DNA from 2 places in the Streptomyces sp. NPDC059452 genome. Region 2 is predicted to be linked to the other one. Evidence: riboswitches for the same ligand, from Rfam matches in the RefSeq annotation. Region 2 holds a riboswitch; the other holds the start of a gene.
What was found. A riboswitch is a leader RNA that binds a small molecule or an ion and turns the genes downstream of it on or off. The one in region 2 is predicted to bind cobalamin.
Positions count from the first base shown of each region.

Region 1 (11,681 bases), on a different contig from region 2:
GCTCGTGGTGACCGCCTTCGCCCGGATGGGCGCGCTCTCCACCCGTACCGGCGATCCGGCGGGCGCCTCGCGGCCGTTCGCCGCCGACCGGGACGGCTTCGTGATCGGCGAGGGCGCCGCCATGCTCGTCCTGGAGCGGGAGGAAGCGGCCCGCGCCCGGGGCGGCCGGGCCCGCGCCCTGCTCACCGGGGCCGGATCCAGCACGGACGCCCACCACCCCACCGCCCCGGCCCCCGACGGACACGGCGCCGAACGCGCGGTGCGGGCGGCCCTCGACCAGGCGGGGTGGACGGCCGCCGAGGTCGACCACATCAACGCCCACGGCACCTCCACCCCCCTCAACGACGCCATGGAGACCACCCTCATCTCCCGGCTCTTCCCGCACCGCCCCCCGGTCACCGCGCCCAAGGGCGTCATCGGCCACACCCTCGCGGCGGCGGGCGCGATCGAGGCGGTCGCCACCGTCCTCACGCTGGAACGTTCCCTCATTCCGCCGATCGCCAATCTGGACTCCCTCCCCGAGGCCTTCCCGCTCGACTGCGTGGTGAAGGAGCCCCGCCACCAGCGGGTCGAGCGGGCGGTCAGCCACTCCTTCGGCTTCGGCGGGCACAACGTGGCGCTCGCTTTCCAACGCACCTGACCCCGCAGGCCGCGTTCTCCAACGCACCTGACCCCGCAGGCCACGTTTTCCAACACGCCTGACCCCGCAGGTCGCGTTTCCAACGCACCTGACCTCGCAGGGCCGTTCGGGAACGGCGGGGGGTGTCCTCGCCGTTCCTTGATCGTTACTCTGTCGTGACCCTATCCATGCATAGTCCATCCTCGCCCTCCACCACTGATCTGCTCACCCGCGTGCTCTACGGCGACAACTTCCGTCAGGAGCACGGTTTCTGGCGGCGGATGCTGACAACAGAACCGTTTCGGCGAGCTGGTGGCGGCACCCCCGACGAACGGCTCGCCCTCGCCTACCACCGGCTGCGCATCCTCAACGGCGCACTGGACAGCGGCGCGAGGCTCGCCGCCGACCCCCGCGCACTGGCCGCCCTGCACGAATGGCTAGGCCCGGTCGACCCGGCGCTGACCACCGTCGCGGGCATCCACTACAACCTCTTCCTCGGCTCCCTCCTCGACCACGACCCGGGAACGCTCCGCGACCTCTCGGACTTCCTGGAGCTGCGGCGCATCGGCACCTTCCTCTGTACGGAGGTGGCGCACGGCAACGACGCGGCGGCCGTCGAGACGACCGCGACGTACGACCGCGAACGCGACGGCTTCGTCCTGCACACCCCGCACGCCGGGGCCCAGAAGTTCATGCCCAACACCAGCCCCGCCGGGGGCCCCAAGACCGGCGTGGTGGCCGCCCGGCTCCTCGTCGACTCCACCGACCACGGGGTCTTCCTCCTCCTGGCCCCGCTCACCGACGAGACCGGCGCCCTGCCCGGCGTACGGGTACGGCGGCTGCCCGCCCGGATGGGCTCCCCGGTCGACCACTGCCTGACCTCCTTCGACCGGTACTTCGTGCCACGCGACGCGCTGCTCGCCGGGGAACAGGGGCGGATCGGGAAGGACGGCCGGTTCACCAGCGAACTGGCCAACCGCAGAAGGCGGTTCCTCCACTCCATCGGGCGGGTCACCCCCGGCAAGCTCTCCATGAGCGCCTGTGCGGTCGGCTCCGCCCGGGTCACCCTCGCCATCGCGGTCCGGTACGCGGGCCACCGGCTGGTCTCCGGGCCGCGGGCCGCGCAGCGGGTGCCGGTCTACGCGCACCGCACCCACCACGGACCGCTGGCCGGGGCGATGGCCACCGTCTTCGCGATGAGCCTCCTGCACCGCCGGGCGCTCGACCGCTGGGAGTCCGCCCCCGAAGCCGACCGGGACGAGGCGGAGCGCCTGGTCGCCGTCGCCAAGGGGTGGATCACCTGGCAGGCGCGCGGCGTCATCGTGGAGTGCCGGGAGCGGTGCGGGGCGCAGGGGCTGCTGGAGAACAACGGCATGACCGAGCTGTTCACCGGCATCGAGGGCGCGATCACCGCCGAGGGCGACAACCTCGCCGTCCACGCCAAGGCCGCCGCCGAGATGCTGTTCAGCGCCACGGTCGGGGAGGAGACCGAGGCGGAACCCGGCGAGCTGGACGACCTCCGGTTCCTCGGCCGGCTGCTCGCGGCGGTGGAGGCCATCTGGTTCACCCGGGCCCGGGAACGGATGAGCGCGGCCCCCTCCGGCGACCCGCTCGGCCGGTGGAACGCCGCGTCGGGGGCCGCGCTGCGCGGGGTGGAGGCGTACGGCTACCGGCAGGCGGGCGAGGCGTACGAACAGGCCGCCGCCGCACTGCCCGAAGGTCCGGCCCGTGAGCGGCTGACCGAGCTGCACCGGCTCTTCGCCCTCCAGTGGATCGCCCGCAACAGCGGTGACCTGCTCGCCACCGGACGGCTGACCGCCGAACAGGTGTCCTTGCTGCCCGACGCGGTGGAGCGGCTCATCGCCACCGTGGCGCGCCACGCCCCCGCCCTGGTGAGGTCGTTCGCGCTGCCGGAGCGCCTGATGTCGGACTGGCCGATCGCCGGACCCGGCTACGCGGACGCCTACGACGACCCGGAGGGGTCCTGGCACCGCGACCGCAGGCCAGGGGGCGCCGGGGGTCGAACGGCGGGTTTCCGGCGGGCCGCCTGCGGCAGCAAGAGGCGTCCGCTGCGCGAGAAGGTGGCGGCGCTCGGTACCCGCGGAGTGCTGCTGGCGTACTGGGGAACCACCTCGATGCTCTCCCGGTGGTTCGAGAAGCCGCAGGTGAGCGTAGACGAATCGGTTCGCCCCAGGGCGTAACCGGAAGATCGTCATCCAGTTACTTCGGCGGTGGGGTCGAAGCGTTCGACCACCGCCGTACGTGAAGCCGCCGACGAGCCGCCGATGAGGAGCCCATGAGCTCCTGATGGGCCGCCGACGAGCCGCTGATGAGTCGCCGATGAGAGGAAACACCGTGAAGACCCAGACCATCCACCCGAAGATCACCGAGGTGCTGACCGAGACGTTCAAGGTGCCCGCAGCCGAAATCCTGCCGGAGTCCACGATGGACAGCCTGGAGATGGACTCCCTGGCGGTCGCCGAGTTCGCCGTCATCATCAAGGAGACCCTGGGCGTCACCGCCGACTCCGAGAAGCTCTACAAGGACGCCACGCTGGCCGACATCTCCGCGTTCATCGACGCGGCCGTCGCCGGCGAGGCGGCCGACAGTGCGGTGCCGGTGAGCAACACCCGATGAACCGACCCGCCATCGCCGTCACCGGCCTGGGAATGATCACCCCGGCCGGCCACACCACCGACACCACCTGGGACGGGGTCTGCCGAGGCGGCTCCTTCGCCCGCACCGTCCCCGAACTGCGCGGCTGCGCCGTCGACTTCGCCTGTACGGTCTCCGGCATCGACCTGGACGGGGCGGTGGGCGGCCGCACCGCCTTCCGGATGGGCCGGTACGTCAAGTTCGCCGTCCTCGCCGCACGGGAGGCGGTGACCGACGCCGGGCTCGACCCCGCCCACTGGGACGGCACCCGGGTCGCGGTCGTCGTCGGCACCAGCAGCGGCGGCTCCGCCGGGCTCACCGAACAGACCGTCGCCCTGGAGCGCCGGGGCCCCGAGGCCACCTCGCCGTCGGGCATCCTGCTCACCATCCCGAACATGCCCGCGGCCGAGATCGCCATCCAGATGAAGGCCACCGGACCCAGCCTGGCACCGTGCACGGCCTGTTCGTCCGGGGTGACCGCGCTCTCCGTGGCCCGCGACATGCTGGCGCTGGGCCAGTGCGACATCGCGATCGCCGGAGCCACCGAGTCGATCGTCTTCCCGGTCGCCATGACCGGCTTCGCCCGCTCGGGCGCGGCGGCCCTGCGGGACGGGGACCCCGCCCGCCTCTGCCGCCCCTTCGCCGCCGACCGGGCCGGGCTCGTCATGGGCGAGGGCGCCGCGATCATGGTCCTGGAGCGGGCCGACGACGCCCGGGCCAGAGGAGCCGCCCCCCGGGCGCTGCTGGCCGGCACCGGCGCCACGACCGACGCGCACCACCCCACCAGTCCGCACCCCTCCGGGGACGTGGCGCGGGCCGCCGTCGAAGCGGCGCTGGCCGACGCGGGCTGGCGGGCCGAGGACGTCGACCATGTCAACGCGCACGGGACCGCGACCCCCCAGGGCGACGCGACCGAGGCCGCCCTCATCGGCCGGGCCTACCCGCACCGGCCGCCCGTCACCGCCCCCAAGGGCGTCCTGGGCCACTGCATGGGGGCGGCCGGGGCCATCGAGGCGGGACTGACCGTCCTGACGCTCCAGCACGGCACGATCCCGCCGATCGCGAACCTGGACGCCCCCGACCCCGGGTTCGCCATCGACTGCGTCACCAAGGTCCCGCGTGAGCTGCCCGTACGACGGGCCGTCAGCCACTCCTTCGGATTCGGCGGACACAACGCGGTGATCGCCCTCCGGGCCCCGTAACCGGAGGACATCACTGGGCCGGTGCGGCGGGACGATCCCGCGCCGCACCGGCCCACCGGGCACCACTACCCGCACCGGCTCTGAGCTGCGCGAAGACCCGTGATAGCTTGCCGGGGCCAGTCGAACCCCAGCGACGGGGTCAGGGAATCCGGTGCGAATCCGGAACTGACGCGCAGCGGTGAGGGGGACGGGCGGGGCCACGGCCACTGGAGCAGCACCCTGCTCCGGGAAGGCGTCCCGCCCGGACGAACCCGAGTCCGAAGACCTGCTGGCACCGGCCCCGCACCCGGGGCCGGGAACCGTACGACGGGCTCCGCGGCTGGGCCCAGAGACACCGAGGTCCTCCGTGCTGCCCCAGGCCACCCCCGCCCCGATACGCACCGCCGCCCTGTTCGCGGCGGGTGTCGTCCTGCTCACCGCCTGCGGCGGCGGGTCCACCACCTCGTCCGCCGACGGCGGCGGCGACAAGGCCGACGGCTTCCCGCTCACCCTGAAGAACTGCGGGCGCACTGTCACCGTGAAGGCGCCGCCCCAGCGGGCCGTCTCGGTCGACCAGGGATCGACGGAGATCCTGCTCTCGCTCGGCCTCGCCGACCGGATCGCGGCCACCGCCACCTGGAGCGACCCGGTCATGAAGGGCCTGGAGAAGGCCAACGCGGGCGTCGAGCGGATCTCCGACAACCGCCCCTCATCGGAGAAGGTCCTCGACAAGGAGCCCGACTTCCTCAGCGCCTCCTTCGCCTCCACCCTCGCCAAGGGCGGCGTCGCCCCGCGCGAGCAGTTCGAGAAGCTGGGCGTCCCCACCTACATCTCGCCCGCCGACTGCGTCGGCAAGGACAACAGCGGCGGCGGTGACGGAGCCCGTACCGCACCCCTCAGCATGGACAGCGTCTACACCGAAGTCCGCGAACTGGCCCAGGTGTTCGGCGTCCCCGAGCGCGGCGACGCCCTGGTGAAGAAGCTCCAGGCCCGAGTGAACAAGGCCACCGACGGCATCGACGGGTCCGACACCTCCCTCCTGTACTGGTTCTCCGACTCCAAGGCCCCCTACCTCGCGGGCTGCTGCGGCGCCCCCGGGGTCATCACCCGGGAGCTCGGAGCCAAGAACGTCTTCGACGACACCCACGACGAATGGCCCCAGATCAGCTGGGAGACCGTCGCCGACCGCAACCCCGACGTCCTGGTCATCGGTGACCTGAGCCGCACGATGCAGACGGCCGAGAGCGCCGAGAAGAAGATCGAGTTCCTGGAGTCCAACCCGGTCACCAAGACGATGGACGCCGTCAAGAACCGCCGCTACGTGCTGCTCAGCGGCCAGGCCATGAACCCCACCATCCGGACGGTCGAGGGACTGGAGCGCGTGGCCGCGGGGCTGCGTGACTTCGGGCTCGCGGAGTGAGCAGCGGCAACCTGACGGCGAAGCGGCAGGCCGGAGAACCGCCGGCCGGACAGCAGCCAACCGGACAGCAGGCGGCCGGGCAACAGCCCGTCGCCGCACGGCAGTTCGGTGGCCTGCTCCAGGTGCTGCTCTGGACCGGCGGACTCCTTCTCCTGCTGCTCTCCATAGCCGTCGCCGTCACGATCGGGCCCGCCCGGATCTCCGTCCCCGACGTCTGGTCCGCCGTCGCCTCCCACCTCGGCTTCGGCGCCTCGGAGCTGAGCCCGATCCGGGACGGCATCATCTGGAACCTGCGCATGCCCCGCACCCTGCTCGCCGCCGTGTGCGGCGCCGGGCTCGCGGTCTGCGGCACGGTGATGCAGTCCCTGCTACGCAACCCGCTCGCCGACCCCTTCGTCCTCGGCGTCTCCTCCGGAGCCTCCACCGGGGCGGTCGTGGTGGTCGTCCTCGGTGTCGGCGGGGGAGCGGTGTCGCTGTCGGCCGGGGCCTTCGCCGGGGCCATCTGTTCCTTCGCCCTGGTCCTGCTGCTCAGCCACACCCTCGGCTCCACCACCGACCGGGTGGTGCTCTCCGGGGTCGCCGCCATGCAGCTCTTCTCCGCCCTGACCTCCTTCGTCGTGATGACCTCCGCCGACGCCGAGCAGACCCGCGGGGTGCTGTTCTGGCTGCTCGGCTCGCTCAGCGGGGTCGGCTGGAGCGAGGTGGCGCTCTGCACAGCCGTCCTCGCCGTCTGTCTGACGGTCTGCCTGGCCCACGCCCGTACGCTCGACGCCTTCGCCTTCGGGCAGGACGCCGCCGCCGCGCTCGGCGTCAACGTGGCCCGCACCCGGATCGTGCTGCTGTGCACCACCGCCCTGCTGACCGCCGCCCTCGTCAGCTCGGCCGGGGCGATCGGCTTCGTCGGTCTGGTCCTGCCGCACGCGGCCCGCGCCCTCACCGGCTCCGGGCACCGGCGCCTCCTGCCGGTCACCGCCCTCGCCGGGGCCGTCTTCCTGGTCTGGGTCGACACCCTCGCCCGCACGGTCCTGGACCCGCAGGAGGTGCCCGTCGGCGTCGTCACCGCGCTGATCGGCGTCCCCGCCTTCGTCCTCGTCCTCTACCGGACCCGGAGTACGTCATGACGAACACGGCCACCGAGGGGCTGCGCGCGGAACGGGTCGGCCGGGAGGCGGGCGGCCGGCTCATCCTCGACGGGGTGGACATCGCCCCGCCGCCCGGCGCCACCGTCGGCCTGCTCGGCCCCAACGGCTCCGGCAAGTCCACGCTGCTGCGCATCCTCGCGGGCCTCCTCGCCCCGGACACCGGCACCGTCACCCTGGACGGCGACCCGCTGCCCGGTCTCGGCCGCCGCACCGTGGCGCGACGGATCGCCGTGGTCGACCAGCACGCCGTCACCCAGGTCGACCTCAGCGTCCTGGACGTCGTACGCCTCGGCCGCATCCCGCACCGCCGCGCCTGGTCCGCCCCGGACCGCACCGACGAGGAAGCCGTCACCGACGCCCTGCGGCGCACCGGGCTCACCGACCGGGCCGCCCAGTCCTGGCACACCCTGTCCGGCGGCGAGCGCCAGCGCGTCCAGATCGCCCGCGCGCTGGCCCAGCAGCCCCGCGAACTCCTCCTGGACGAGCCGACCAACCACCTGGACATCCAGCACCAGCTGGAACTGCTCGCCCTGGTCGCCGGGCTGCCCCTGACCAGCGTCATCGCCCTGCACGACCTCAACCTCGCGGCGATGTTCTGCGACCGGATCACCGTGATGAAGGCGGGCCGGGTGATCGCGGGCGGCACCCCGGCCGAGGTCATCACCGAGGAGCTGATCGAGGACGTCTACGGGGTCCGGGCGGTCGTCACCCCGGACGGGCCGGACGGACGCCCCTCGGTACGGTTCCTGCCACGCCGCTGACCGGACGCGTACGGGCGGGGTCGTGCCGTCGGCCGTACGGTTCCCGCCGTGCCGCCGAACGCGTACGGTTCCCGCCGTGTCCTCGAACGCGTACGGTTCCCGCCGCGTCCCCGGAAGCCGGTGCCCGGCCCCGGACAGCCCTCCGGGCGGACCCGTCGTACGAGCCCGCCCGGAGACCGAGGACATGGGAGCGGCCTTCCGGCCGCCGGAGGGGTGCCGTCAGCGGCGGCGCCCCTGGCCGAACTCGCCACCGGTGTCCTTGCCGGTGCCCATGTCCGTGCCGTCCGCGTAGTCGATCTTCTCCTTGCGGACCTCGGCGGAGACTTCCTTCTGCTCGGTGACCCGCTCGGTCTCCAGGCGGACCCGCTCCACCGGGACGGCCTCCTTGCGGACCGTGGCGCGCTCCGCGTGCAGGGTGACCTCCACGTCCTGTTCACCGAAGTCCGTGGTCCCGGTCACCTTCTCGCCGGGCCGCAGCGGCTCGCGGACCACCCGTACCTCCTCGTGGGAGACGGGCACGGACCGGGTCACCTCCTCGGTCACCACGTACTTGTGCAGCCTCGCCCGGCCGCTCTCGTACTCCTCCGTACCGACGTGCAGCTGCTCCTCGGAGCGGATCAGCTCGTCCTTGCCGCTCAGGTCGGCCGACCGGGACGTGCCCGCTCCGGCGCCCGCCAACGGGCGGGACGTGGCGGAGACGTCCGTCTCGCGGTGCCTGCCCGTACCGGTGCCCGCACCGGCCATACCCGCCGCCCCGGCGCTCGTGGTGGTCCTGCCGGTCGCCTTGGCGCTCTGCGGTGCGCCCGTACCCCGGGCCGTGCCCGCCGCACCCGCTCCGGCCGCGCCCATGGCACCGGTTCCGGCGACGGTACGGGCGTCGGCTCCGGTGCCCGTACCCGTGTCGGTGCCCTTGGTGTCACCGAGGTTGCCGGTCTTCCTGGACAGGCCGTAGTGCCGGTAGAGCTCTTCCTCCTCGGCGACGGAGAGGTGTGCGTCCGCGTCCACGCGGGGCGCTTCCTTGACCGTGTCCTTGGAGTGCGAGACGTGCAGGTCGGAGCCCACTCGACGGGCTCCGGCGAGCGGTACGAAGCTCTCCTTCATGCCGAACAGACCGGTCTTGACCGTGACCCAGTCGGGCTTGCCGGTGTCGTCGTCGACGTACACGCGGCCCACGCTGCCGACCTTCTCACCCTCGTTGTCGTACACGGTCAGACCGTCGAGCTCTCCGGAATCCGTGAAACCGTCAGCGGCTCCCATAACCGAACCCTCCTCGCTGGGCGCGCCCTGTGGGTGGCTCCACCAGATGTGGCACGTCCGGCTTCCATCGCGCCTCACCCGCCTGGGCGCTGCAACCTCCCGGCCACCCGGCCGAAGGGGCCCCAAAGCCCTGCGGTCGCTGCTGGCCCCGTACGAGCGCGCTGAGCGGCCCCCGGATCAGTTAGGCCAATCGGGTGAGGGGGTGCGAGCCCCCGCCCACGAGGTGAGCGGGCGCGGCCCGCATATGATCGGCGGAGCACGGCAGCCCCGGGAGGACGGGCCATCGCCGGTCCCGCCGAGCCACCAGGGGTGCGCCATCCGTTCCGTACGCGTCCACCTGCCCGCCCAGTGCGCTGAACCGGGCGGTGAGTCGGGCGGTGAACCACGCGGTGAAGCGCGCGGTGAACTGCGCGACCGGCACGAGGACGGCCACCACCTCCACCACCTCGTGTGGCGGCTGGGCCCCGGGGTACGGGTGTGTAGCAGCGCGGTCCTCGGCGGCGGCATCGGCCCCCGCGCCTGGGTCCTCAACGCCCAGGTCCCCGGCGGCTACCCCCGTCTCGACCCGGACCGCCACCTCGCCGAGATCGCCGCCGCCGAAGGGCTCACCGGCCCGGGCGCCGGGCTGATGACCGCCGCCGAGGTCGCCGCGTACACGACCGGCCACGACGGCGGCGTCACCGCGACCGTCACCACGGGCCTCGGCGTACGGGGCTGGGCGGCGGCCCCCGACAACGCGGCCTCCGGCCCGGGCGCCCCGCACCGCCCCGGCACCATCAACATCGTCGTCACGCTCCCCACCGCCCTCTCCGACGCCGCCCTGGTCAACGCCGTCGCCACCGCCACCGAGGCCAAGGTCCAGGCCCTCCTGGACGCCGGACTCGACTGCTCGGGCACTCCCACGGACGCCGTCTGCGTCGCCGCCCCCGAACCGGGGCCCGACGGCGGCGAACCCTTCGCCGGACCCCGCTCCACCTGGGGCGCGCGGATCGCCCGCGCCGTGCACACCGCCGTACGGGCGGGAGCCCGCCCGGCCCGGGACCTCAGCTGACCGTCACCGGGTGCCGCACCACCGCGTCGAACAGATACCCCTGCGTGTTGTGCGCCGTCACCTTCGGCTGCGTACGCCCGGAACGGTCCGTGGCCCGGGCCAGCAGCTCCGTCGCACCCTTCCGCGTGGGCACCCAGTCCGCCGACCACCGCACCCAGCTCCCGGCCCGCGGCACGTCGTGCAGCCGGGCCCGCCGCCAGTGGAGCCCGCCGTCGGTGCTGACCTCCACCGACCGCACCGGCGCCCCGCCCGACCAGGAACGGCCGGTCAGCACCGTACGGCGGTGGACCGGGAACGAAGCCCCCCGAGCCAGTTCGAAGGCGCTCTTGAGTGTCTGCCGGGTCAGCGGGGCGCTGCCCTCCGGCGGATGGCCGGGCCCGAACAGCCGGTAGAGGCCCGTGTTCCACGGCGTGAGCAGCGGCTCGGCGCTCACCTCGATGTCACCGACCCACTTGATGTTGGCGATGCCCACCCACGACGGCGCGATCACCCGGACCGGGTACCCGTGGTCGGGCGGCAGTGGCTCACCGTTCATCTCGTACGCGAGCAGCACGTCGTCCAGCGCCTTCGCCACCGGCAGCGGACGGCGCACCCGCCCCAGGTTCACCCCGTCGGTGACGACCTCCGCGTCCAGACCGCGCGGCAGTACGTCCACGGCGTGCCGTCCGATCCCGGCCCGGCGCAGCACGTCCCCCAGCCGCACCCCGCGCCAGCGGGCCGTACCGATCGCCCCGAGCGTCCACGCGGTGCCGCTGACCGTCTGCCCCTGCTGGGAGGCGAAGAAGCTGCGCCCGTTGCCCGCGCACTCCACGAACGCGGTGCGGGTCACCGAGGGCAGCCTGCGCAGATCGGCGTACGTGAAGTCCACCGGGGCGCCCTTCAGCCCGTCGCCCCAGACCGTCAGCTTCCAGTCGGCCCGCTCGATGCGCGGGGTGGCGGTGTGGTTGCGGACGAAGAACCGGTCGGCGGGGGTGAGCGGCCCGGTGCCCTTCAGCGCGGCGAAGTTCGTCTCCGCGTTGGTGCCGCGCAGCGTGAACAGCTCCGGGGGCAGCGGCTTGACGACACCGGGCAGCCCGGCGGCCACGAGAGGCCCTGGGGCGGCTGCCGCGTGTGCGGGGGCCGGGGCGGCGACCGAAGCCAGCGGCACGGCGGCCGAGGCGGCCGCGACGAGCTTCAGCAGATCGCGGCGGTCGATCCCGGCGGACCGCGCCGCTCCGGCGGACCACTGCCGCAGCCGTATCCGGTCGTAGGTGTCCTCGGACGGCGGGGGAAGCGGGCTCATGGAAGCTCCTTGCTGAGGGCGGGAGTCGGGAGGGGTGCGAGTTCTGGGGGAAGCAACTCCCGTACCAGGGAACCCACCTGACCGGTCTCGATGAGGAAACCGTCGTGTCCGTACGGGGAGTTGACGATCCGCAGGCCGTCCGCCCCCGGCAGCAGCGCCGCCAACTCCTCCTGCTGGGACGGCGGATACAGGCGGTCCGAGTCCACGCCCACGACCAGCGCGGGCAGCTCCGCCCGGCGCAGCGCGCGGGCGATACCGCCCCGGCCCCGGCCGACGTCGTGCCCGTTCATCGCCTCGGTGAGCGCCACATAGC
Region 1 is NZ_JBHYVE010000009.1:128,232-139,912, forward strand. It holds gene ACFW9Z_RS14970 (beta-ketoacyl-[acyl-carrier-protein] synthase family protein) at 1-640, shown strand, start outside; gene ACFW9Z_RS14975 (acyl-CoA dehydrogenase) at 808-2,820, shown strand; gene ACFW9Z_RS14980 (acyl carrier protein) at 2,975-3,256, shown strand; gene ACFW9Z_RS14985 (beta-ketoacyl-[acyl-carrier-protein] synthase family protein) at 3,253-4,476, shown strand; cobalamin riboswitch at 4,577-4,764, shown strand; gene ACFW9Z_RS14990 (ABC transporter substrate-binding protein) at 4,823-5,875, shown strand; gene ACFW9Z_RS14995 (FecCD family ABC transporter permease) at 5,989-6,996, shown strand; gene ACFW9Z_RS15000 (ABC transporter ATP-binding protein) at 6,993-7,778, shown strand; gene ACFW9Z_RS15005 (PRC and DUF2382 domain-containing protein) at 7,998-9,035, opposite strand; gene ACFW9Z_RS15010 (adenosylcobinamide amidohydrolase) at 9,280-10,086, shown strand; gene ACFW9Z_RS15015 (sulfite oxidase) at 10,079-11,368, opposite strand; gene ACFW9Z_RS15020 (homoserine O-acetyltransferase) at 11,365-11,681, opposite strand, start outside.
Region 1: linked by a shared signal. The riboswitch ahead of ACFW9Z_RS14990 (ABC transporter substrate-binding protein) and the one ahead of ACFW9Z_RS32140 (cobalamin biosynthesis protein) in region 2 are both predicted to bind cobalamin.

Region 2 (11,681 bases):
GCGGCCTTCTTGCCTCGGGTGGCTCCGCCGCGTCCCCGCAGCGTCACTCCGGACTCACTGAGCATCCGGTGGACGAACCCGTAGGAGCGGCCGGTTTCCTCGGCCAGCGCCCTGATGCTCGCACCGGAGTCGTACTTCTTCTTCAGGTCTGCCGCGAGCTTGTCACGCGCGGCGCCGGTCACCCGGCTGCCCTTCTTCAGAGTCTCGGCCACCCGTGCCTCCTCCATGGGAAGTGCGCTCTGGACTCTCATGATCACCCCTCCCGCGCTTCCTGGCCACCCATTCGGCAAGGTCGATGCGACCGGTTTCCGGACCGGGAAGCACTTCGACACGAACGGAATCCCGTATTCCGATGGGTCGTGAGGGCATACGGGAGCTGCCGGTGTAAGAACCGGCAGGTCAGGGCCGTACGGGGAGTGAGGTGCCCGGAAGGGGCGCGCGGCGGGTGAGCGCCGGGCGCACCACCGGGGTACGAGACGCCCTCACACAGATGATGGATCACGCGTAGGCCGAATGATCTATCCGGAGGGGATCGGAACCGGTCCCCCGGGCCTTCCCCGGGGCTCCCCCAGGGCTCAGGCGAGGGCGACGAGGTCCCGGTAGTCGGCACCCCACAGGTCCTCGACACCGTCCGGGAGCAGGATGATGCGCTCCGGCTGGAGCGCCTCGACCGCGCCCTCGTCGTGGGTGACGAGGACGACCGCGCCCTTGTAGGTGCGCAGCGCGCCGAGGATCTCCTCGCGGCTGGCGGGGTCGAGGTTGTTCGTCGGCTCGTCGAGCAGGAGCACATTGGCCGAGGAGACGACCAGGGTCGCGAGCGCGAGCCGGGTCTTCTCACCGCCGGAGAGCACCCCGGCGGGCTTGTCGACGTCGTCACCGGAGAAGAGGAACGAGCCCAGCGTCTTGCGGACCTCGACCAGATCGAGGTCGGGGGCGGCGGAGCGCATGTTCTCCAGGACCGTGCGGTCCGGGTCGAGGGTCTCGTGCTCCTGGGCGTAGTAGCCGAGCTTGAGGCCGTGGCCCTCGATGATCTGGCCGGTGTCGGGCTTCTCCGCACCGCCGAGCAGCCGCAGCAGCGTCGTCTTGCCCGCACCGTTGAGGCCGAGGATGACGACGCGGGAGCCCTTGTCGATGGCCAGGTCGACGTCGGTGAAGATCTCCAGCGACCCGTACGACTTGGACAGGCCCTCCGCCATCAGCGGGGTCTTGCCGCACGGCGAGGGGTCGGGGAAGCGCAGCTTGGCGACCTTGTCGGAGACCCGTACGGCCTCCAGGCCCGAGAGCAGCCGGTCGGCGCGCTTGGCCATGTTCTGCGCGGCGACGGTCTTGGTGGCCTTGGCGCGCATCTTGTCGGCCTGCGCGTTGAGGGTCGCGGCCTTCTTCTCGGCGTTCTGGCGCTCGCGCTTGCGGCGCTTCTCGTCGGCCTCGCGCTGCTGCTGGTAGAGCTTCCAGCCCATGTTGTAGACGTCGATCTGCGAACGGTTGGCGTCGAGGTAGAAGACCTTGTTGACGACGGTCTCGACGAGGTCGACATCGTGGGAGATCACGACGAAGCCGCCGCGATAGGTCTTGAGGTAGTCGCGCAGCCAGACGATCGAGTCCGCGTCGAGGTGGTTCGTGGGCTCGTCCAGGAGCAGGGTGTCGGCGTCCGAGAAGAGGATGCGGGCCAGCTCGACACGGCGGCGCTGACCGCCGGAGAGCGTGTGCAGGGGCTGGCCGAGCACCCGGTCGGGCAGGCTGAGCGCGGCGGCGATGGTGGCGGCCTCGGCCTCGGCGGCGTACCCGCCCTTGGTGAGGAACTCCGTCTCCAGGCGCTCGTACTTCTTCATCGCCTTCTCGCGGGTGGCGCCCTTGCCGTTCGCCATCCGCTCCTCGTTCTCGCGCATCTTGCGCAGGATCTCGTCGAGACCGCGGGCGGAGAGGATGCGGTCGCGGGCGAGGATGTCGAGGTCGCCGGTGCGGGGGTCCTGCGGGAGGTAGCCGACCTCGCCGGAGCGGGTGATGGTGCCGCCCGCGGGGGTGCCCTCACCCGCGAGGCACTTGGTGAGGGTGGTCTTGCCCGCCCCGTTGCGGCCGACCAGGCCGATGCGGTCGCCCTTGGCGATACGGAAGGAGGCGGACTCGATGAGGATGCGGGCGCCGGCGCGCAGCTCGATGCCGGAAGCGGTGATCACGGAAAAACTCCAGGGCAGTATGGACGGCGGAGGGACGAGGGCGGAGGTCTCTCGACGCCGCTAATGCACAAGGAGAAGGGCCATGGGTCCCATTCTACGGGCGGTGTGCAACTGCTTTTCCGCGTGCCCGCCGGGACGAACCGTCCGATACTCGGCGCAGGGCGGCACGGCGCCGCCCGCCCCGAGCCGAGGGTGGTGCGCCCGTGCAGTTCGACGACGACGCCGGTCTGGACACGTCCGAGGTCCAGGACGTGCGTGGCAGCCGCATCCCGGGCGGCCGGGCCACGGTGGGGGGCGGCATCGTGGGGGTGATCGCGCTGATCCTGGGGCTCCTGTTCGGCGTGGGCCCCGATCAGCTCGGCCTCTCCTCCGGCGATTCGGAGCCGGAGGCGGTCTCCTCGTCGGCTGCGCAGGTGCAGGAGAGCTGCCGGACGGGCCGGGACGCCAACAACCGGGACGACTGCCGGACGGTGGCGGTGGTCAACAGCGTGCAGGACTTCTGGCGGCAGGAGTTCCGGCGCCGGGGCGGTACGTACGGGGCGGCCCCGACGGTCCTGTTCAGCGAGCGGGTCTCCACCGCCTGCGGGGCGGCGACCTCGGCGGTGGGGCCGTTCTACTGCCCCGGCGACCGGAAGGTCTATCTGGACCTGGGCTTCTTCGACGAGCTGCGCACGAAGTTCGGCTCCAGCGGCGGGCCGTTCGCGCAGGCGTACGTGGTGGCCCATGAGTACGGCCACCATGTGCAGAACCAGCTGGGCACGCTGGGCCGCTCCCAGGACGGGCGGCAGGGCGCGGACAGCAACGCGGTGAAGGTGGAGCTCCAGGCCGACTGCTACGCCGGGGTCTGGGCGCACCACGCGACGACGACGCCGGACGAGTCGACGGGCCGGCCGCTGATCACGGAGCTGACCCGGGCGGACATCCGGGACGGGCTGGACGCGGCGGCGGCGGTCGGGGACGACCGGATCCAGGAGCGGTTCCAGGGCCGGGTCACCCCGGAATCCTGGACGCACGGCTCGTCCGCACAGCGGCAGCAGTGGTTCTCCACCGGGTTCCGCAGCGGCGACATGGCGCGGTGCGACACCTTCGCCTGAGGGCGGGAACACCTTCCGGAACGCCTTCCGGGAGCGCGTTGTCAGTGCCCGGTGGAAGACTGAGACGCAGATCACAGCAAGCCGTGCGGATGTACCGATGTGCGGATGTACCGATGTACCGATGTGCCGATGCACGGCTGTACGGATGTCACGAGAGGTGTGAGTGCGATGGCAGGCGCGGCCAAGGGCGTTCCCACGATCTACCCGACGGTCCTGTACGACGACGCGAAGGCCGCGATCAGGACGCTGACGGAGGGGTTCGGCTTCACCGAGGAGGCGGTCTACGAGGGCGAGAACGGCTCTGTGCTGCACGCCGAGCTGTCCTGCGGCAACGGCAGGGTGATGCTCGGCACCAAGGGCGGGGAGGGCGTGTTCGCCCGGGCGATGGCGGGCGCGGGTCCGGCGGGGGTGTACGTGGTGGTGGACGAGGTGGACGAGCACTTCGCCCGGGCCCGGGACTTCGGGGTGGAGATCCTGATGGAGCCGACGGACCAGGACTACGGCTCGCGGGACTATCTGGCGCGGGACGCCGAGGGCAACGTATGGAGCTTCGGGACGTACGCCCCGGGGTCCGCCGGCTGAGCGGCGGCGGACCCCGTCGGGGGTGGGCCCCCGGTGTGAGGTTCAGGCTCCGCCGGTGTGGACCTGGAACGCGGCCCGGCGGACCGCCTTGGCCAGGGCCGGGTCCGGGTGGGCGGCGGCCAGCGCGACCAGGACCTGCACCGTGCGCGGGTGGCCGACGGCCCGGACCTCGTCGAGCAGGGCCGGGACCGTGCCCTGGACGGCGGAGTCGAGGTGGCGGACCAGCAGCCCGGTCTCCCCGTGGTCGGCGACGGCCGCGGCGGTGTCGACCCAGAGCCAGGTGGCCTCTTCCCGGCTGAGGATCTCCTGCGCGTCGTCCGGGTCGGCGCCCTCGTACTCGGCGAGCCACAGCAGCGCGTAGGGCCGCAGCGAGGGGTTGGTGACCACGGCGCGGACCTCGGGCTCGGCGGGGGCACCGACGACCCGCAGCGCCTCGAAGGCCAGTCCCCGCAGCAGCGCGTCCTCGCCCCGGGCGACGGCGAGCAGTTCGGTGACGGCGCTGCCGACCGTACGGGCGGCGAGCCAGGCCCGGTACTCGTCGCGGGCCGGTCCGGGGGTGAGCCGGGCGCAGCCGAGCAGCATGTCGGCGGCGGACTGCTCGATGTTCCCGGCCGGGCTCTGGGCGGCGACGCAGATCTGTTCCAGCTTGACCCAGACCGCCCAGTTGCCGAGGGGGGTGAGGGTGGCGTGCCCGTTGCCGAGGGTCAGCGCGCCGACGGCGGCGAGGCCCTCCAGGGCCCAGTCGAGCAGCAGGGCGTCGAGGTCGGCGCTCCGGTCGGCCGCCGGGGTGGGGCAGTCCTCGTCCGCCCGGCCGCCCGGACCGGCCGTCCTGCCCGCCCCGTACGGCACCTCGCAGCGCTCCTCCTGGAGCTCGGCGATGCGCTGGGCGAGGAGGTCCAGGAGGGCGGGTACGGAGACGGGGCCCGCGGAGAGCTGGAGGAGGGAGAGCACCTGGGGCACGGCCTCGACGGCTTCGGCCACCGCACCGGCCTCGATGCCCTCGGGCGCCGCGTGGACGAGCGACCAGGCGTCGAAGAGCGCGACCCAGCCGCGCAGCACGGCCGAGTCGTCCCGGTCCCAGGCCCGCAGCCGCCAGCCGGGGCGGGCGGTGTCGCCGTGCAGTTCGATGAGGCCGGCCAGCCGGGCCCGGTCCCAGCCCGCACGCACCTGCGCCGGGGAGAGCTCCAGGGCCGTTGCGGCCCGTTCGAGGGCCTGGGCGGCGAGCGGGGCGGAGCTGCCGGGGGCAGGTGCGCCGGCCGCCCAGTGGGCGATGCGCACGGCGTCAGCGAGGACCGCCCTGGCCTGACGGGCCAGTTCGGGGCGGGGAGGGGTGCCCTCGGGGGGCCTGGGGGCCGGCCTGGTGCGCCGGGTGGACACGGCCCTGCGGGCGGTGGCGAGGGGTCGTGGGCGGACAAGTCGCAGCCTGGAGTCGCGCGGGGTACGGGACGTCACGGGAGCAGTCTTGCCTCTGACGGCCCGAAAGCCCAAACGGAAGGCGTTTCACCGGTACCAGCGGGGTTACCGGGGTGCGGCGACCAAAGGGACCGATCCCCGCAACACCTCACATCAGGGGCGTGAGGAAGCGCCTGAGGGCCTCTTCGTAGCGGCCCGGATCGGCGTTCCACATCGAGGCATGCGGAGCCTGCCGTACGGAGTGGAGGCTGATGAGGTCCGGGCGGCGGGCCGCGAGCTCCCGGGAGGGGCCCCAGGGGGCGATGGTGTCGTCCGGGCCGTGCAGGATCAGCGCCGGGGCGGGCAGCGCGTCGGGCAGGGCGGCGTCCAGGAGCGGGGCCGAGGTCATCCCGGTCCGGCCCTGGGCGGCGCGGACGGCCAGCGGCAGCAGGGCGGCGGGGACACCGCGGGCGGCGGCCAGGGCGCGCAGCGTGGTCTGCCAGTCCAGGACCGGGGAGTCCAGGACGAGGCCGCCGACGCGCTCGCGCAACGGGGAGTTGACGGCGGCGTGCAGGGCCATGGAGGCGCCGGTGGACCAGCCGTACAGGATCACGTTCCGGGCGCCGTAGCGGAGGGCGAAGCGCATCGCGGCGTCCAGGTCGCGCCATTCGGAGGCGCCGAGGTGGCCGAGGCCGTCGGCGGGGCGGGGGGCTCCGGCGTCCCCCCGGTAGGCGATGTCCAGTACGGGGAGCTGCTGTCCGTGCAGGAAGCCCATCAGGTTCATGGGGTGCTCGCGGGTGGTGCCGAGGCCGTGGGCGGTGATGACCCAGGTGTCGCGCTTGCCGGGCACCCACCAGGCGGGCAGTCCGCCGAGCTCGCCGGGGATCTCGACCTCCCGGTACTCCAGGCCGAGGGCGCCGCCCGGGTCCCCGCGGTACAGCTCGGGGGTGAGGCGGACCTTGACGCCGGGTTCGAGGATGCCGCGGGTGACCCGTTCCAGTCTGCGTACGACGGTGTCGGCGGTGGATCCGGCCCCTTCGACCACGGGGCCGACCACGGCGTGGATGCCGTGGCCCTCGATCCCGTACGTACCGGGGCGGAGCGCGGTGAGGGAGCGGGTCAGGGTGATCCGCCCGATGCCCGTGGCGTGCACGGTGAGTCTGCGGTCGGTGGGGAGGGGCCGCCCGGGGGCCGCCCTGAGGGCGGCGTCGCTGGCGTACCGGCCGGCCGCGACCGCTGCCGCACCGGCGCCGAGGATCGTGGTGACGGCCGTTGCCGTCGCAGTTGCCGGGCGCACCGCTTCAGTGTCGTGGGCGGGGAGGCGCGGTGCCAGCGGGCGGGGGCCGTCCGGTGTGGCGGGGAGGGTGCGGGGCGCGGGCGCGGGCGCGGGCGCGGGTGCGGGGCGCGGGTGCGGGCGCGGGGCGCGGGTGCGGGGCGGGTGCGTGGCGCGGGCTCGGGGCGGGTGCGTGGCGTGGCGTGGCGTGGCGCGGTTGCGGGGCGCGGGGCGGGCCGGTCAGGAAGCCCCGGACAGGTCACCCCGGCTGCCCGTACCCCTTGAGCGCCTCGGTCACCTCGTCCAGCTGGGCCTCGCTCAGCAGGGCCGGGCTGCGGCCCGGCAGGGAGCTCGCGGTGAGCCAGAGCCGGCAGAGCCACTCCAGTTGCGCGGTGCGCTCGTAGGCCCGGTCGAGCGTGGAGCCGTAGGTGACGGTGCCGTGGTTGGCCAGCAGGCAGCCGGTGCGGTCGCGGAGGGCGGCGAGCATGGCGTCGGCCAGCTCGGGGGTGCCGTAGCGGGCGTAGGGGGCGGTGCGGACGGGACCGCCGAGGAGGGCGGCCGCGTAGTGCACGAGCGGCACCTCGGTGACGAGCGCGGAGACGGCGGTGGCGTGCACCGCGTGGGTGTGGATCACGGCGGCGGCCCCGGTCTCCCGGTAGACCGCGAGGTGGAGGGGGAGCTCGCTGGTCGGCCTCAGCTCCCCGAGCACCTGCCGCCCGGTGAGGTCCACCCCGACCGCGTCCCCCGGTCCGAGCCGGTCGTAGGGCACCCCGCTGGGGGTCACCAGGACCAGGTCCCCGACCCGGGCGGACACATTGCCGGAGGTGCCGACGACCAGGCCGTCGGCGGCGCTCCGGCGGGCGGTGTCGACCACCTCCCGCCAGGCCCGGACGACGGATTCCGGCTGTTGCTCGTTCATGGGGCGAGCGTAGGGGTGACGACCCGGAAGCGGAACGTGATCCCCCACGTGACGGGGATCTCTTCCGGGGCCGGAACGGCCCGTCAAAGTCTTCGCCAATGAGGGGTAAAGGGCAGCCCAGCCGGTGCCCCACCGGCCTTCCGCAGCCCCTCCCGCACACAAACGGAACCACTCGACTCCAGTTGGGGTCACCACAGCGACCCGCCCAGTTCATCTTCCGTTCACCCAGGTTGCCTACGGTCCACGAGCCACTGACGTCGAACGATTGCCTGGGTAAATGGAACACATCACGCTGCTGCTTGCGATTGTGGTCGTAACAGCTCTCGTGTTCGATTTCACGAACGGTTTCCACGACACCGCCAACGCGATGGCGACCACCATCTCGACCGGCGCGATGAAGCCCAAGACAGCGGTGGCCATGTCCGCCGTTCTCAACCTGATCGGCGCGTTCCTGTCGGTGGAGGTCGCCAAGACGATCTCCGGCGGGATCGTCAACGAAGACGGCATCAGAACCGAGGTCATCTTCGCGGCGCTCGTCGGCGCCATCCTGTGGAATCTCTTCACCTGGCTGCTGGGGCTGCCCTCCAGCTCCTCCCACGCCCTGTTCGGCGGTCTGATCGGCGCCGCCGTGATGTCGGCCGGCTGGTCCTCGATCAACGGCGGCACCGTCGTCACCAAGGTGCTGCTGCCCGCGATCGCCGCCCCGCTGGTCGCCGGTATCGCCGCGATGCTGGCCACCCGGCTGACGTACCGGATCAACCGGAACGTCACCGACCCGAACCAGCAGAAGTCGACCGCCAAGGGCTACCGGGCCGGGCAGATCGCCTCCGCCGGTCTCGTCTCGCTCGCCCACGGCACCAACGACGCCCAGAAGACGATGGGCATCATCACCCTGGCCCTGGTCACCAGCGGTGTCCTGGCCCCGGGCTCCAACCCGCCCATGTGGGTCATCGTCTCGGCCGGTGTCGCCATCGCGCTCGGCACCTACCTCGGCGGCTGGCGCATCATCCGCACCATGGGCAAGGGCCTGACCGACCTCCAGCCGCCGCAGGGCTTCGCCGCCCAGACCAGCGCGGCCACGGTCATCCTGGCCTCCTCGCACCTCGGCTTCTCGCTCTCCACCACCCAGTCCTGCTCCGGTGCCGTGATGGGCGCGGGCCTCGGCCGCAAGGGCGGTGTGGTCCGCTGGTCCACGGCCACCCGGATGTTCGTCGCCTGGGGTCTGACGCTCCCGGCCGCGGCCCTGGTCGGCGCGGGTGCCGAGTTCCTCACCAAGCAGGGTCCGTGGGGCATCGCCGCCACCGCGGTCATCCTCGTCGGCGGCTCCTTCGCCATCTGGCTGGCCTCGCGCCGCGAGCCGGTCGACCACACCAACGTCAACGACACGGACGGCACGGCCGACCACGGCACAGTCGCCGACGTCGAGCCCCAGGGCGTCGTGACCACGGCCATCGCCGCGGTCCAGCCGCCGCCCACCCTCGGCGCCCACCCCACCGACCTCTCGACCACCATCCCGGCTCCGACCGCGGCGCCCGACGACACGGCGCGGCCCTCGGCCACGGTGTAAGGACAGATCCGTATGAAAATCGACTGGGCAGCTCTCGCCTCCGTCTTCGGTGTCAGTCTCGTGGTCACCGTCGTCCTGGTCGCCCTCTTCACCGTGGGCATCGTCGCTCTCTCCAAGCTGTCGGCCCCGGCCGGCGGCGCCGGAGCCTCCGGCGGTTCGGCCGTACTGGCGCGCACCAGCGCGTACGCCTGCTTCGCGGCGTGCGTGGCGGCGGTCGCGTACGGCATCTATCTGATCGTCGCCTGACGCGCCCCACCGCACCCCCTCCGCACTCCTTCGGGCCGGACACACCACCGTGTGTCCGGCCCGATGTGCGTCTGCGCACACTGGAGCTCCGCAGGTCAACAGCAAGTTGACGGCCGTTCTCGCAGCGTGGTGGACTGCCGGAGCCATTTACGGCGACAGAAGAGGAAGCCGGTGCGAATCCGGCGCGGTCCCGCCACTGTCACCGGGGAGCACTCCCCCACACCGGATGTCACGGCCCCCACCACGCGGGCTGGAAGGCCGGGGGAACTGCGGATCCGGAAGCCAGGAGACTCTCGTCGCCGGTCACGTCGAACCAGGGCGCGGACCCTGAGTTAAGGACTTAACGCCATGCCTGGCCGCCGAGCGCCGCATCCCGTGCCCCTTCACGCCGGAACGTCCCGACCCGCGACGGCCTGACCCCGTGCGTGTCGATGTGCGCGCCGGGGTGCGTGCCGGTGCCGATGTGCGTGCCCGTGGCCAGGTGCGTGCCGGTCGCGTCTTCGCGTACGGCGCCACCGCCGGGCTGATCGCCGACGCTCTGCTGGGCGACCCGCGCCGAGGGCACCCCGTCGCCGGTTTCGGCCGGGCCGCCGCCCGGGTGGAGTCCCTGCTGTGGCGCGACGACCGGGGGCGGGGCGCGCTGCACACCCTGATCTGCGCCGGAGGCGCCGTGGGGGCCGCCGCACTCGCCGCCCGTGCCGTACGGGACCGTCCCGCGCTCGCCGTCGCGCTGACCGCCGCCACCACCTGGTCGGTCGTCGGCGGTACGTCGCTGGGCCGGGAGGCCCGTGCCATCGGGGGCGCGCTGGCCGCCGGGGACCTGGAGGTGGCCCGGGAGCGGCTGCCGCACCTGTGCGGGCGCGATCCGCACTCCCTGGACGGGCCGCAGATCGCCCGCGCGGTCGTCGAGTCGGTCGCGGAGAACACCTCGGACGCCGTCGTCGGCGCGCTGGTGTGGGGGGCGATCGGCGGGGTGCCGGGGCTCGTCGGGTTCCGGGCCGTGAACACGCTCGACGCGATGGTCGGCCACAAGTCGCCCCGCCACCGGCGTTACGGCTGGGCCTCGGCCCGGCTGGACGATGTGGTGGGGTGGCCGGGCGCCCGGCTGACGGCGGCGCTGGCCGTGGCGGCGGGCGGGCGGCCGACGGAGGCCGTACGCGCCTGGAGGGCGGATGCGGGGCGCCACCCGAGCCCGAACGCGGGACCGGTGGAGGCCGCGTTCGCGGGGGCGCTCGGCGTACGGCTCGGCGGGACGCTGGCGTACGCGGGGCGCGTGGAGCACCGGCCGGTCCTGAACGGGGCGTCCGGCCGGGACGTGCGGAGTGCGGACATCGAACGCGCGGTGCGGCTGTCGCGCCGGGTGGGCGCACTGGCCCTCGGGGTGTGCGTGGCGGGCAGGCTGGCCGTGGAACGGAAGCGGGGCAGGGTATGAGCGGCGGGCTGCTGGTCGCGGGGACGACCTCGGACGCGGGCAAGAGCGTCGTCACAGCGGGCATCTGCCGCTGGCTGGTGCGCCGGGGCGTGAAAGTCGCGCCGTTCAAGGCGCAGAACATGTCCCTCAACTCCTTCGTCACCCGCGAGGGCGCGGAGATCGGGCGCGCCCAGGCCATGCAGGCGCAGGCCGCCCGGGTGGAGCCGACGGCCCTGATGAACCCGGTACTGCTCAAGCCCGGCAGCGACCGCTCCAGCCAGGTCGTCCTGATGGGCAAGCCGGTGGGAGAGATGAGCGCCCGGGGCTACCACGGGGGCCGTCAGGAGGCGCTGCTCGGGACGGTCGTGGACTGTCTGGAGCAGTTGCGGTCGACGTACGACGCGGTGATCTGCGAAGGGGCCGGGTCACCGGCCGAGATCAACCTGCGCCGCACCGACATCGTGAACATGGGGATCGCGCGGGCGGCCCGCTTCCCCGTACTCGTGGTCGGCGACATCGACCGGGGCGGGGTCTTCGCCTCGTTCTTCGGGACGACGGCGCTGCTGAGCGCCGAGGACCAGTCGCTGGTGGCGGGCTACCTGGTGAACAAGTTCCGGGGTGACGTCTCGCTGCTGGAACCGGGGCTCGACATGCTGTACGGGCTGACCGGGCGGCGGACGTACGGGGTCCTCCCGTACGCCCACGGGCTCGGCATCGACGAGGAGGACGGCCTGCGGGTGTCCCTGCGGGGTGCGGTGCGTGAGTCGGTCGTGGCGCCGCCCCACGGGGAGGACGTGCTGCGGGTCGCGGTCTGCGCGGTGCCGTTGATGTCCAACTTCACGGATGTGGACGCGCTGGCCGCCGAACCGGGCGTCGTCGTGCGGTTCGTGGACCGGGCGGACGAACTGGCCGACGCGGACCTCGTCATCGTGCCCGGGACGCGCGGCACGGTGAAGGCGCTGGCCTGGCTGCGCGAGCGGGGGCTGGCGGACGCGCTGGTCCGGCGGGCGGCGGAGGGGCGGC
Region 2 is NZ_JBHYVE010000036.1:20,797-32,477, forward strand. It holds gene ACFW9Z_RS32095 (helix-turn-helix domain-containing protein) at 1-212, opposite strand, end outside; gene ACFW9Z_RS32100 (ABC-F family ATP-binding cassette domain-containing protein) at 576-2,174, opposite strand; gene ACFW9Z_RS32105 (neutral zinc metallopeptidase) at 2,378-3,268, shown strand; gene ACFW9Z_RS32110 (VOC family protein) at 3,437-3,850, shown strand; gene ACFW9Z_RS32115 (hypothetical protein) at 3,893-5,227, opposite strand; gene ACFW9Z_RS32120 (alpha/beta hydrolase) at 5,412-6,539, opposite strand; gene ACFW9Z_RS32125 (class II aldolase/adducin family protein) at 6,775-7,434, opposite strand; gene ACFW9Z_RS32130 (anion permease) at 7,712-9,001, shown strand; gene ACFW9Z_RS32135 (hypothetical protein) at 9,014-9,247, shown strand; cobalamin riboswitch at 9,407-9,540, shown strand; gene ACFW9Z_RS32140 (cobalamin biosynthesis protein) at 9,729-10,679, shown strand; gene ACFW9Z_RS32145 (cobyric acid synthase) at 10,676-11,681, shown strand, end outside.